Regions from separate parts of the Halopseudomonas oceani genome, predicted to be linked through region 1. Evidence: predicted binding sites of a transcription regulator. Region 1 holds the regulator's gene; each other region holds the start of a gene.

Region 1 (4,181 bases):
CACTCTGCCCGCTGAGTCACGTTATGGCGCTGCCCAGCGACAGCAGTCAACCCATTCGCATTCAAGCCAACGGGGCGACGCTTGACGACAAGCGTAATACTGCCGTGTACACCGGCAACGTCGTTATCACCCAAGGCAGCCTGCGTTTGACCGGCTCGCGCGTGACCCTGACGACCAACGCAAACGGTGAGCTGAATACCATGGTGACTCAGGGCGGCCCGGCTACCTATCAGCAGACTCCGGAAGCCAACAAGCCTCCAGTCAAGGCACGTGCAGAGACGATCGAGTACCACGCCGACCGCGAGACCATCGTCCTGATCAAGAACGCGTTCCTTGAGCAGTCAGGCAACACCTTTCAGGGCGAGCATGTCAGCTATGACATCCAGCGCCAGGTGGTGGATGCCGGTCAGAGCAGCAGTGGCGCCAGCGGCAGCGAAGGCGGCGGGCGGATCGAGATCGTTATCCAGCCTCGCAGCCGTAGCGCCGAGACACCCAGCGAAGAGCCGGCAGCCCCATGACCACCCTGCAAGCGAGCCACCTGGCCAAGGCCTACAAGTCGCGCAAGGTCGTCCGCGATGTGTCCGTGTCAATCGACAGCGGCCAGGTCGTCGGCCTGCTCGGCCCCAACGGCGCCGGTAAAACCACCTGCTTCTACATGATCGTCGGTTTGGTCAAGGCTGACGAAGGCAAGGTGACTGTCAACGGCAAGGATGTCACCCGCCTGCCGATGCACGGCCGGGCCCGCGAAGGTATTGGCTACCTGCCACAGGAAGCATCGATTTTCCGCAAGTTGACCGTAGCGGAGAACATCATGGCGATTCTGGAAACTCGCAAGGATCTGAACCGTCAAGCCCGCGAAGGCAAACTTGAATCGCTACTGCGCGAGTTTCATATTCACCACCTCAGCGACAGCCGCGGCATGAGCCTGTCGGGTGGTGAAAGGCGACGCGCCGAGATCGCCCGCGCCCTGGCCACCGACCCCAGCTTCATTCTGCTGGACGAGCCCTTTGCCGGGGTAGATCCGATTTCGGTCAACGATATCAAACAGATCATCCAGCACCTGAAGGACAAGGGAATCGGTGTCCTGATCACCGACCACAATGTCCGAGAAACGCTGGATATCTGTGACAAGGCCTATATCGTCAACGACGGCCACATCATCGCCGAAGGCGACGCAGAGACCGTTCTGGCCGACCAGACAGTAAAAGATGTGTACCTCGGTCATGCCTTCCGGCTATAAAAGCACCCGCAACTCAGGCATGCTAGCGGGGAACGAGTCCGGTCCTCGTCCGGCACAGGGTCTGACCAAGCGCACAAGGTAATACGCGACACAATGAAACCATCGCTCGTCCTCAAGATGGGGCAGCAGCTGACGATGACACCGCAGCTGCAGCAAGCCATCAGACTGCTTCAGCTATCCAGCCTTGACCTCCAGCAGGAGGTGCAAGAGGCGCTGGAAGCCAATCCCATGCTGGAAATGGCAGACGACGGCGACGAAGACTACGGCAGCAGCAACGCGCAGGATAATGGCGATGATGACGCGCCAGCGGTCACCATGCCCGAACCGGTTTCCCTCGACTCCATTGAGCAACATGGCCAAGCCGACCAGGACACTAACTGGAACGAACAGATCCCCAACGAGTTGCCAGTCGACACCCAGTGGGAGGACGTCTATCAGACCTCGGCCAGCTCGCTGCCCAGCCAGGACGATGAAGACTGGGACTACACCTCACGCACCGGCACCGGCGAAACCCTGCAAAGCCATCTCGAGTGGCAGCTGAACCTGCTGCCGGTGTCCGAAACCGATTACCAGATCGCAACTGCCTTGATCGACGGTATCAATGCCGACGGCTATCTTGAAGAGTCGCTCGACGACATTCTGGCCTCCCTGCCCGCAGAGCTGGAAGTCGAGCTGGATGAAGTTGAGATGGTCTTGCACCGCATTCAGCAGTTCGAGCCGGTTGGCGTTGGCGCACGTGATCTACGCGAATGCCTGCTACTGCAGATTCGTCAGCTGCCTGAGAATACTCCGATGCTGGAGCAGGCAACCCGAGTAGTGCGCGATCATCTGGAGCTGCTCGGCAGTCGCGACTTTACCCAACTGATGCGCCGCAGCAAGCTGAAGGAAGACCAGCTGCGCGATGTGGTCGCCCTGATTCAGACCCTCAACCCCCGCCCGGGCTCGGAAATCGCGTCGGGCGAACCCGAGTACGTCATCCCGGACGTGATCGTCCGCCGTGACGCCAACCGCTGGCTGGTCGAGCTGAATCAGGAGGCCGTCCCCAAGGTTCGTGTCAACGGCCACTACGCATCAATGGTGCGGCGAGCCGATTCCAGCAACGACAACACCTACCTGCGCAATAATTTGCAAGAGGCGCGCTGGTTCATCAAGAGCCTGCAGAGCCGCAACGAAACATTGATGAAAGTGGCTACCCAGATCGTCGAGCACCAGCGCGGCTTCCTGGAACATGGCGAAGAAGCGATGAAGCCGCTGGTACTGCATGACATCGCCGAGGCGGTTGGCATGCACGAGTCGACCATTTCGCGGGTAACCACCCAGAAATACATGCACACACCGCGCGGCATCTTTGAGCTGAAGTACTTTTTCTCCAGCCATGTTGGCACCAGCGAAGGAGGTGAATTCTCCTCTACCGCTATCCGCGCGCTGATCAAAAAGCTGGTCGCAGCAGAAAACCCAAAGAAACCATTGAGCGACAGCAAGATCGCTGGTTTACTTGAAGAACAGGGCATCGAAGTAGCCCGGCGGACCATCGCAAAGTACCGCGAATCGCTCAACATCGCGCCATCGAGCGAACGCAAGCGACTGGTCTAGCACCTGCAGCGACAGCCCTCTGAAAGGGCCGTCCAACGCAGCAGATCCAGTTCAGGGATCAAGCAAGTGGCATTACCGGGTGACCGTGGGTCGCCCAGCAACAACAAGCCAATCAGGAGACGCCGTATGCAACTGAACATTAGCGGTCACCAACTCGATATCACCGACGCACTGCGCGACTACGTCACCGAAAAAATGTCCCGCCTGGAGCGGCATTTCGACAAGATCACCAACGTCCAGGTCACCCTGGAGGTGGAAAAACTTCGACAGAAGGCCGAAGCTACCCTGCATATTGCAGGTGGCGAAGTGGTCGCACTGGCAGAACACTCTGACATGTACGCCGCCATTGACCTGCTGACCGACAAGCTGGATCGCCAACTGATCAAGCACAAGGAAAAGCACATCGACCGTCAGCAAGGCGCGAACGACCGATAACCGGACCTTCACTGCATCAACATGCAAATAGACCACATCCTGACCCCTGAACGCACCTTCGCTGGCGTTCAGGGTGGATCCAAAAAACGTGTGCTGGAGCTGATCGGCAAGCTGGTTGCCCAGCACACCAACCTGGATCCAGACGCCATTTACGAAAACCTCATCGCTCGAGAACGCTTGGGCTCCACCGGTTTCGGTAATGGTATCGCCATTCCCCATTGTCGTCTGGAGGACTGCCATCAGGCCATCGGCGCCCTGCTGCAGCTGGACGGCAAGATCGATTTCGACGCACTCGATGGCCAACCGGTCGACCTGATCTTTGTTCTTCTGGTCCCGCAGGAAGCCACCGAACAACATCTACAGATTCTCAAGATGCTGGCCAGCAAACTCGACAACGCCGAGTTACGAGATGCGCTGCGCGCAGCACCCGACGCGGACAACCTGTACCGTGTCATGGTCGGCCCCGGCGACGGAGGCTGACATGCGTCTGATTGTCGTCAGCGGCCGGTCCGGTTCAGGCAAAAGCACCGCTCTGCACCTGCTCGAAGACAACGGCTTCTACTGTATCGACAATCTGCCTGCCGGCCTGCTGCCGGAACTGGCTCGCCAGGCCCGCGAAAACGCCTTCAGCCTGCCAGAAGTGGCGATCAGTATTGATGCCCGCAACCTGCCTAATGACCTGGCCCGCTTTCCCGAACTGCTGCGCGACGTCCGCAACGCCGGCGTACAGTGCGACGTGCTGTTTCTTGCCTCGCGCAACGACGTACTCATCAAGCGCTTCTCGGAGACCCGCCGCAAGCACCCGCTAACCGATGGCAATCTGTCACTCGGAGAAGCACTGGATCGCGAAGCGCTGCTGCTGCAACCGATCATCGACCTGGCAACCCTCAAGGTCGACACCAGTCACCTCAAC
Region 2 (4,181 bases), 470 kb from region 1:
CGCTGGATTTGCTGGTCGTGAGTTATCAGAGCATCGGTAAGGGGGCGCTTTTGTTCCAAAAGCTGCTCCAGTGCTTCCACGTCCTGTTTTGCCAGTGCGTCGCGTTCCTGATCCAGCAGGTTCAGATACTGCCGGCAGTCGTGTTCAGCCGATTGGAAGCGTTCTTGCAAAGCGTGCATGGCGTGTCTCCTGACTGTAGCTGTCCCGGGCGGGGAGTAGTCAAAGAGTACAGCCAGCGATCATTTCTGACTACTGGCTGTCAGCTTTCGAAGCTCAGAAGCTTATCGGCAATGCGGCTGCTGTCTGACTTGTAGCTGCCATCGGCGATAGACTGCTTGATCTGGTTGACGCGTTCGCTGTCTACCTCGGGCAGATCGCGCAGCTTTTCTTCGATTGCTTGCAGTTGCTGAGCTTGTGCGCTGAGGTTTACCGATGAAGTGCTTTCGGTCTGTTTGGTCTGTGCTGCGTCAGCCTGCGGGGCTGAAGTGCCAACCGAGCCGGCTTCGCGCTTGCCAGCGGTGCCAGTAGTCTGGCTGCTGCGACCGGCACCGTTCGGGCCGTTGGGCGAGTTGAAGTCGATGACCATGATGAATTCCTCAAACTGTAAAATCTTCTCTAGCTGCTTTAACGGCAGCTGGAAGGAAAACTTTAGGAAAAAATAGTGTGAAGATCGTCACGGGGTGAATGGCTGCGTTTAGCAACGGGTAAAGCACTCCTGAGTGCATCATCACATTCCAACTTCGACCTGTCCAGGGCCGGTGACTCTGGCCCGGACTACCCTGTTGGAGCGGGTATTGCGGACCCGGATTTGCGCGCCAAGTGTACCATCTTCCAGGGCTTCGCCCGGCATGCGGACGTCGACGCTGGCGTTGCCGGCGCTGATCACAACCTTGTCGCCGCGCTGGACCAACCGGTTCCGTTCCAGCTGTGTATGCCCCAGCACGGTGTCTGCGTTGACGTTTCGCTTCAGCTGCATGCCGATGGCCTGGGCCGGGTCCAGCAGGTAGTTGTTGCCCAGCAGGCCAGTGTCACGTTCAGCCAGGCGGACGTCCTGGGCGCTGACTACGTCGCGTCGTTGCAGCGGCCGGGAACTCACCACCACGTGCTGATAGAGGCTGACCTGTGCCGGCACAAAGAGTCTCCAAGGGGACGGGCCGTTGCAGGTGACGCGCACGGTTACCCGGCCGATGGGGACGTCGGGGCTCTCGAGCTGGGCGGAGAGGGCGTCCTCGGCACAGAGCGGCAGGCGCAGGCGTGCATCAAGCCGGCTGAGCCGAATTTCGTGGCGAGGTTCGCCGCCCAGCGAGCGTGCATATTCGCTTACTTCCCGCTCAAGATATTGGTTGGTGACGCCGATAAGCTGATCAATGAGCGGGTTGGCGTGTGTGCTGGCGGAAAAAAATATCGCCAATACCGCGCACCCGGTGATAAAACGCATACAATTACCTACAAACAGTTGGGTGATGTCCGTCAGTTTACTGCCGTCTGATGATGGACTAGCACGAAACATGCCGTTTCACCCGATTCAAACAAGAGGAGCAGTCCATGGCTGGTGTGATGGATTCAGTCAACCAACGAACCCAGTTGGTAGGCCAGAACCGACTCGAACTGCTGCTGTTCAGGCTGGCCGGTAATCAGTTGTACGGCATCAACGTATTCAAGGTGAAGGAAGTGCTGCAATGCCCGCGCCTGACTGCGATGCCGAAGCTGCATCCGGTGGTCAGAGGTGTAGCGCACATTCGCGGCGGCACCCTGCCGATTCTGGATTTGAATCGTGCAACCGGCGGGCCTGGTCTGGATGATCTGGAAACGGCTTTCGTGATCATCACCGAATACAACTATAAGGTTCAGGGTTTTCTGGTGCGGTCGGTCGAGCGCATCGTCAACATGAACTGGTCCGAGATCCACCCGCCGCCAAAGGGCACGGGGCGTGAGCATTATCTGACAGCGGTCACTCGCGTCGATAATCAGATGGTCGAAATTATTGACGTGGAAAAGGTGCTGGCAGAGGTCGTTCCGACCAACGAGAAGATTTCCGATGGCGTTATTGATGCAGAATCCCAGGCGGATGCAGTAGCCCGGACGGTTCTGATCGTTGACGACTCATCGATTGCCCGCAAGCAGGTGGCGCGTTGCCTGCAGGAAATCGGTGTCGAGATCGTGGCACTGAACGACGGGCGTCAGGCACTGGACTGGCTGAGGGCTCGGGCCGATCAAGGTGAAGATGTCAGTAAGTCGCTGCTGATGATGATCTCGGATATCGAGATGCCGGAAATGGATGGGTACACTCTGACCGCCGAAGTGCGCAACGATTCGCGCATGAATAAACTGCACATCATGTTGCATACCTCGCTCTCCGGGGTGTTTAACCAAGCGATGGTCAAGAAGGTCGGCGCGGATGATTTTCTGGCCAAGTTCAAGCCGGATGATCTGGCTCAACGGGTAATAGAGCGATTGCGTTCTTTGCGCGGCGACGTAGATGACCAGGCCTAGCACTATGGGTTTAATTGATACAAGGCAGGCTTCGTGACTTTGGCGAATCAGGATTTTCAGCTGTTCAGAGACTTTCTGGAAAAGGCCTGCGGCATTGTGTTGGGGGACAACAAGCAGTATCTGGTGTCCAGCCGACTCAACCGCCTGCTTGAGCAGGAGGGTATTGCCAGTCTCGGCGAGCTGGTTAAGCGGATTCAGGCGCAGCCCCGTGGTGGTCTGCGTGAGTCTGTGATTGACGCGATGACGACCAACGAAACGCTCTGGTTTCGGGATGTCTACCCGTTCGAGGTGCTGAAAACGCGGTTGATCCCGGAGTTCATCAAGAGCGCGCCAGGACAGCGTCTGCGAATCTGGTCGGCTGCCTGTTCATCAGGTCAGGAACCGTACTCCCTGAGTATGGCGATTGATGAGTTTGAACGCAGCAACCTGGGGCAGTTGCGTGGCGGTGCCCAGATTGTCGCAACTGATCTTTCTGGTGGCATCCTGAATGCGGCCAAAAGCGCGGAGTACGATAGTCTGTCTGTGGCCCGTGGTCTGTCGCAGGACCGCCTTGCGCGTTACTTTGACCAGCTTGGCCCGGGTCGCTGGGCGGTTAAACCGGCAATTCGCAATCGCGTCGAGTTCCGCGCCATGAACCTGCTGGACAGCTATTCGATGTTGGGTAAGTTTGACTTCGTGTTCTGTCGAAATGTGCTCATCTACTTCTCTGCCGATGTAAAGAAGGACATCCTGCGACGCATTCACGCGACGCTGAAGCCCGGCGGCTATTTGATGCTCGGTGCTTCCGAGGCACTCAACGGTCTTCCCGAGCTGTATCAGATGGTGCAGTGCAGTCCGGGTATCGTTTACAAGGCCCGTTGATCCCTCCTGATTTATTGCGACCCTCTTCTGGTAAGCCGGCATATCTCTGCCGGCTTTTCTTTTGCCGCTTGCCAATCAAGCGCTCCTGCTCTTGCCGTTTGCCGGTAAGACGTTGCCGCTTTTCTGACGCGACTATTTGCAAATCCTTGAAATCAAAGTGATTTTATTTTTGGCACGCTGATTGCTTTGTTGCCTCCAATGACGGTTTTTGGTCGACGGACCGAAACGAGGAAAGTGGCAATGAGCATTAGTTTCGACAACGCCCTCGGGATACATGAGCAATCGCTGAAGTTTCGTGCTCAGCGCGCTGAGGTGCTAGCCAACAATATTGCAAACGCAGAGACCCCTAACTACAAGGCGCGGGATCTGGATTTCAATGCGGTGCTCGCAGCCCAGCAGGGCACCGGGCTGGTCGGTGACGGGCAGAGCATGCCGGTTGCTCAGACTGATGCGGGGCACATGGTGCTGGACAGTCTGGTAGATCAGGTGGCAGGTCTGCGCTATCGCAACCAGCTGCAGCCATCGGTCGACGGCAATACCGTTGATTCCGAAGTCGAGAAGGCCGCCTATGCCCAGAACGCGATCGACTTTCAGGCCAGCTTTACGTTTCTCAACAGCAAGTTCAAGGGGCTGATGACAGCCCTCAGGGGAGACTGATCATGTCGCTTGATAAAGTGTTCGATATTGCGGGTTCCGGCATGAGCGCACAGTCTCTGCGCCTGAATACCGTCGCCAGCAACATCGCCAACGCCGATACCGTCTCCAGCAGTATTGATCAGACTTACCGTGCCAGAAACCCGGTGTTTGCCACGATTTTCAACAGCCAA
Region 3 (4,181 bases), 690 kb from region 1:
CGGTCATGCCGAGCACCTGTTCGGCGAGGGCGGTGGCGAGCGGTTGGCGGCGGACTATGGCGTGGAGTTGTTGGGTTCGATGCCGTTGTCGATGATGATTCGTGAGCAGGCCGATGGCGGCAAGCCGACTGTCATTGCCGAACCGGAGTGCCAGATCAGCATGGTCTACCAGGATATGGCACGCCATGCTGCCGCACGTATCGTCGAGTTGGCGAACGCCGCACAGATGCCGGAAATCAGTATCAGCGACGACTGAATCTCCGGACTTTTGTCGGCGGGTATAACCCGGTAACATGCAGAGTCTTTTTTCGCACCGCCTATTTCAGGACACGCCATGAGCATCAAATCCGACCGTTGGATCCGTACCATGTCCCAGGAACACGGGATGATCGAGCCCTTTGTCGAGCGCCAGATACGCGGTGCGGAAGGCGATCGGGTGATTTCCTACGGTGTATCGAGCTATGGCTACGATGTCCGCTGTGCCAATGAGTTCAAGGTGTTCACCAACATCCACTCGGCTGTGGTTGATCCGAAGAACTTTGATGACAAGAGCTTCGTCGATATCCAGAGCGATGTCTGCATTATTCCGCCGAACTCCTTCGCGCTGGCGCGTACTGTCGAGTACTTCCGTATTCCGCGCAATGTGCTGACCATCTGCCTGGGCAAGAGTACCTACGCGCGTTGCGGCATCATCGTCAACGTCACGCCGCTGGAACCGGAATGGGAAGGTCACGTGACGTTGGAGTTCTCCAACACCACCAACCTGCCGGCGAAGATCTATGCCAACGAAGGTGTGGCGCAGATGCTGTTCTTTGAATCGGACGAGCCCTGCGAAGTGTCCTACCGCGACCGCGGTGGCAAGTACCAGGGCCAGCGCGGTGTAACTCTGCCGCGCGCCTGATTGCACAGGGAAGGAAAAACCGGCCATGGGCCGGTTTTTTTGTGCTTGTGATTCAGGCAAAAAAGAGCCGGTTTGCATGCCTGCCGTGGAACAGGCTGCGAACCGGCGCAAGGTACTGCGTTAGCTGACGGGAACCCCGGAGCAGGGCGCCCGTTTTCAGATGGTGCTCTTACAGCGACTTGGAAACCGACAGGGTGACGTTGGCATCGCAAGAGTCGGAATCGGAGTAGGCGCAGTCGCTACCCAGGTCGGTGTCGCTGTACATGACAGCCCAGTCCAGACCCAGTGCGGTTTTACCCAGGGTAACGGCCCAGTCAGCGTACTTCTCGTCACCATCAACGCCATCCAGCGGGTCTTTGGTGTCAGTCAGGCCGTAGTGCAGGCCCAGGCCGATGTCGTAAGGCAGGGCGAAGTCGTAACCGACGTAGGTGTACAGCGCGCTGGACGGATCGTAGGCGTACTTGGCGCCGACGGTGAAGCCATACAGGCTCAGGCTGGCCAGGGCTTCTTCAACGTCGATGGAGCTGTTTTTCGGGTACGTGTAGGTAGCCCACTGCAGGTCGTAGCTGATGTCGTCGGTGATGTTTCCGCCGTAACCGGCGTAATAGTCGATCTCAACGCTGGAGCCGCCAAAGTCGTCGCCGTCGATGTTGGATGCCCAGGCGCCGATGTACAGGCCGCTTTCGTGTGCGAAGTCCAGGCTGCCCTGGATCGCGCCGGCGCCGTCAGTTTGAGACTGACCACGCCAGATGTAATCGGTAGCCAGCGTGACGGTCATGCTGGAGTCAATTTTGCCAATGGCGGTATCGAATTCTTCAGCGTGAGCCATGTTGGCAAAAGACAGTGTGCTGGCGGTAGCAACGGCAACTGCGAGTTTCTTCATCATCACGTATTACCCCGTAGGTTTTTGATTTAAGTGCGTTGGCATAGGTCCTATAGCATTTTGCTTGCCAAAAAATAATTTTCTTCTTAAATCAATTGCTTGGGGTTGGTTTGGTGAAAGTTTGATCAGTTGTCGATGAGGCGGGATAGAGGCGGTGCGCGTTATTGGTGCGGGTGTTTTGCCATTGTGTCGCATTCTGTGGCAATCACTGTGCCAGCTTTTCAGGAAAGGGGTTTACCGGCCCGGATTCACCATGGCGATAAGCGATTTGCTGCGTTGATAGCGGGCCAGACGGTCGCGCAGCGGCGCTGGCGCCATGTCGCTGGACTGGAAACCATTGAGGGAGTAGAGCGGCGCAAGGGCCGGATTGCAGAACAGCCATATGTCGTTCTGATAGTGCGCTCTGACGGTTTGCAGCAGTTGGCTGGCCAGGCGCTTGCCACGTTCACCGGGAGCGACCAGCAAACCGGTTAGCCACCAGCACTGTTCGATTGGCTGAAGGCATAGACTGGCAGTGATCTGCGGGTTCCTGGCGACCCACACGTGCTGGTCGCCGCGCGCTTTCATGCCGCGCTGGTATTGCCGGTAAAGGCGGTTTACCAACGGCAGTTGTTCGGCTGGCAGGCGGGTGATCAGCGGCTGCCGTGGTGGATCGTCTCCAGGCACTAGCGTTCCCGCTGCCTGCCGCGCTTGCCCAGCAGGATGCTGACAGCCGCCAGGCCCAGGAATACGGGGACCAGCAACTTGGCGGCACTGGCGTAGTCCTGATCAAAGCCGCCGAAGGCAAATACCGCTGCGGATAGAGCGATGATGGTGAAGGTGATAGCCCAGTTGTACATGGGGGATCTCCTTGGTGTGTTGACACTGATGGCTTGAAGCGGTCCGGCGTCCAGTGCGCCTGCCTGGGTTGTTTCGATTATATGAAAATAGATCGCGGATTTGTGTGGTGTGCTCATGTTGATTTCCTCTGGCAGGGTCGTGGCGTGCGGATTTACAGACTCAGACGGCCCTTGGCGACCAACGCCGCTGGCAGGGGGGCTCGGTTGTTCACCGGTTGCGCGCTGCCGATACGCAGGGAGCTGGTATCAACGCTTCGCACTCCGGGAGTGTGCAGGGCGGTCTCGGTGGCGACGCGGAAGTCGTTGTTGTTGAGCACGGTGCCGCTCAGCGTTACGACGCCTTTGTTGCAGCTGACCCTTATCTGGATGCCTCGCGTGTTACCCTGCCAGGCTAGGCGTGACTCCAGCGCGCGGGTGATGCTGGCGTCGTCGTGTGATTGAACTATCGCCGGGTGACTCTGCTCCATGCTGTACGGGCCGGTTGAAACGGGGGTGCCGAATACCAGGCTTGAGAGCAGGCTGGTGGACAGGGCAAGCAAGGCTGGGGGTATGGCGCTGTGCATGTCATCTATCTCCGTTGAATGTCCTTATCGAGTGTCGCTTGTGGCGAACTTCGCTGAAGTCAGTACAGATAGAGCAAGCATTGTGCCGTAATTGTTTGATATTTTATTTCAATTAAATCAATGGCTTATGTGTTTTTGTAATGATGCGGGTAATGCGCATTGCATGATTGCTTTAAAGTTGTCGTGCAATTTGCATGAGGCGTGGGCGGATGACTGGAGTTAAAGACAAGATGGAAGCGAGCCAAGGCAACGGACGAATTCTGCTGGTTGATGATGAGCCAGCCATTTTGCGCACCTTCCGTTATTGCCTGGAGGATGAAGGCTATCAGGTTGCTACCGCCAGCAGTGGTGCGCAGGCGGAGGCGGTGCTGCAGGGGCAGGTTTTTGACCTGTGCTTTCTGGACCTGCGCCTTGGCGAGGAGAGCGGCCTTGATGTAATGGCGCGGATGCGCGTGCAGGCCCCCTGGATGCGGGTGGTCATTGTGACTGCGCACTCGGCCGTTGATACGGCGGTAGATGCCATGCAGGCCGGTGCTTCCGATTATCTGGTCAAACCCTGCAGCCCGGACCAGCTCCGGATGGCGGCCGCCAAGCAGCTGGAGGTGCGTCAGATGGAAGCGCGTCTGGAAAGTCTCGAGCAGGCCGTTGAGCAGACCCGGGTGGCACCGGAGTCCCGCAGCCCGGCGATGATGGCGGTACTCGAGACCGCACGCCAGGTAGCGGGCACTGACGCTAATATCCTGATCCTGGGCGAGTCGGGCACCGGCAAGGGTGAGCTGGCCCGTTTGATCCACGGCTGGAGCGGTCGTCATAAGCGCGATTGTGTGACCATCAATTGTCCCTCGCTTACCACCGAATTGATGGAAAGCGAGCTGTTTGGGCACAGCAAGGGCGCTTTCACCGGCGCCAGCGAGAGCACGCTGGGACGGGTCAGTCAGGCCGACGGCGGCACCCTGTTTCTGGACGAAATTGGTGATTTTCCGCTGACCTTGCAG

What was found. Region 1 encodes sigma-54, which starts transcription at its own class of promoters, with help from an activator protein. Its sites were predicted from a motif close to ANTGGCATNNANNTTGCTNT; they were not measured.
Region 2: flgA (flagellar basal body P-ring formation chaperone FlgA) is a predicted target of sigma-54. The motif match lies at 1,497-1,516, and genes of this name have one in related genera.
Region 3: ACKPCU_RS09530 (TorF family putative porin) is a predicted target of sigma-54. The motif match lies at 1,837-1,856, and genes of this name have one in related genera.

Annotation. Positions count from the first base shown of each region.
Region 1 covers NZ_OY781932.1:1,356,789-1,360,969, reverse strand. The annotation lists gene lptA (lipopolysaccharide transport periplasmic protein LptA) at 1-518, shown strand, start outside; gene lptB (LPS export ABC transporter ATP-binding protein) at 515-1,240, shown strand; gene ACKPCU_RS06375 (RNA polymerase factor sigma-54) at 1,334-2,833, shown strand; gene hpf (ribosome hibernation-promoting factor, HPF/YfiA family) at 2,960-3,268, shown strand; gene ptsN (PTS IIA-like nitrogen regulatory protein PtsN) at 3,290-3,748, shown strand; gene rapZ (RNase adapter RapZ) at 3,750-4,181, shown strand, end outside.
Region 2 covers NZ_OY781932.1:1,823,992-1,828,172, forward strand. The annotation lists gene ACKPCU_RS08630 (flagella synthesis protein FlgN) at 1-179, opposite strand, end outside; gene flgM (flagellar biosynthesis anti-sigma factor FlgM) at 260-586, opposite strand; gene flgA (flagellar basal body P-ring formation chaperone FlgA) at 728-1,438, opposite strand; gene ACKPCU_RS08645 (chemotaxis protein CheV) at 1,546-2,493, shown strand; gene cheR (protein-glutamate O-methyltransferase CheR) at 2,527-3,354, shown strand; gene flgB (flagellar basal body rod protein FlgB) at 3,595-4,011, shown strand; gene flgC (flagellar basal body rod protein FlgC) at 4,014-4,181, shown strand, end outside.
Region 3 covers NZ_OY781932.1:2,042,301-2,046,481, forward strand. The annotation lists gene apbC (iron-sulfur cluster carrier protein ApbC) at 1-256, shown strand, start outside; gene dcd (dCTP deaminase) at 335-901, shown strand; gene ACKPCU_RS09530 (TorF family putative porin) at 1,071-1,787, opposite strand; gene ACKPCU_RS09535 (GNAT family N-acetyltransferase) at 2,019-2,450, opposite strand; gene ACKPCU_RS09540 (DUF1328 domain-containing protein) at 2,450-2,623, opposite strand; gene ACKPCU_RS09545 (BON domain-containing protein) at 2,776-3,186, opposite strand; gene algB (sigma-54-dependent response regulator transcription factor AlgB) at 3,417-4,181, shown strand, end outside.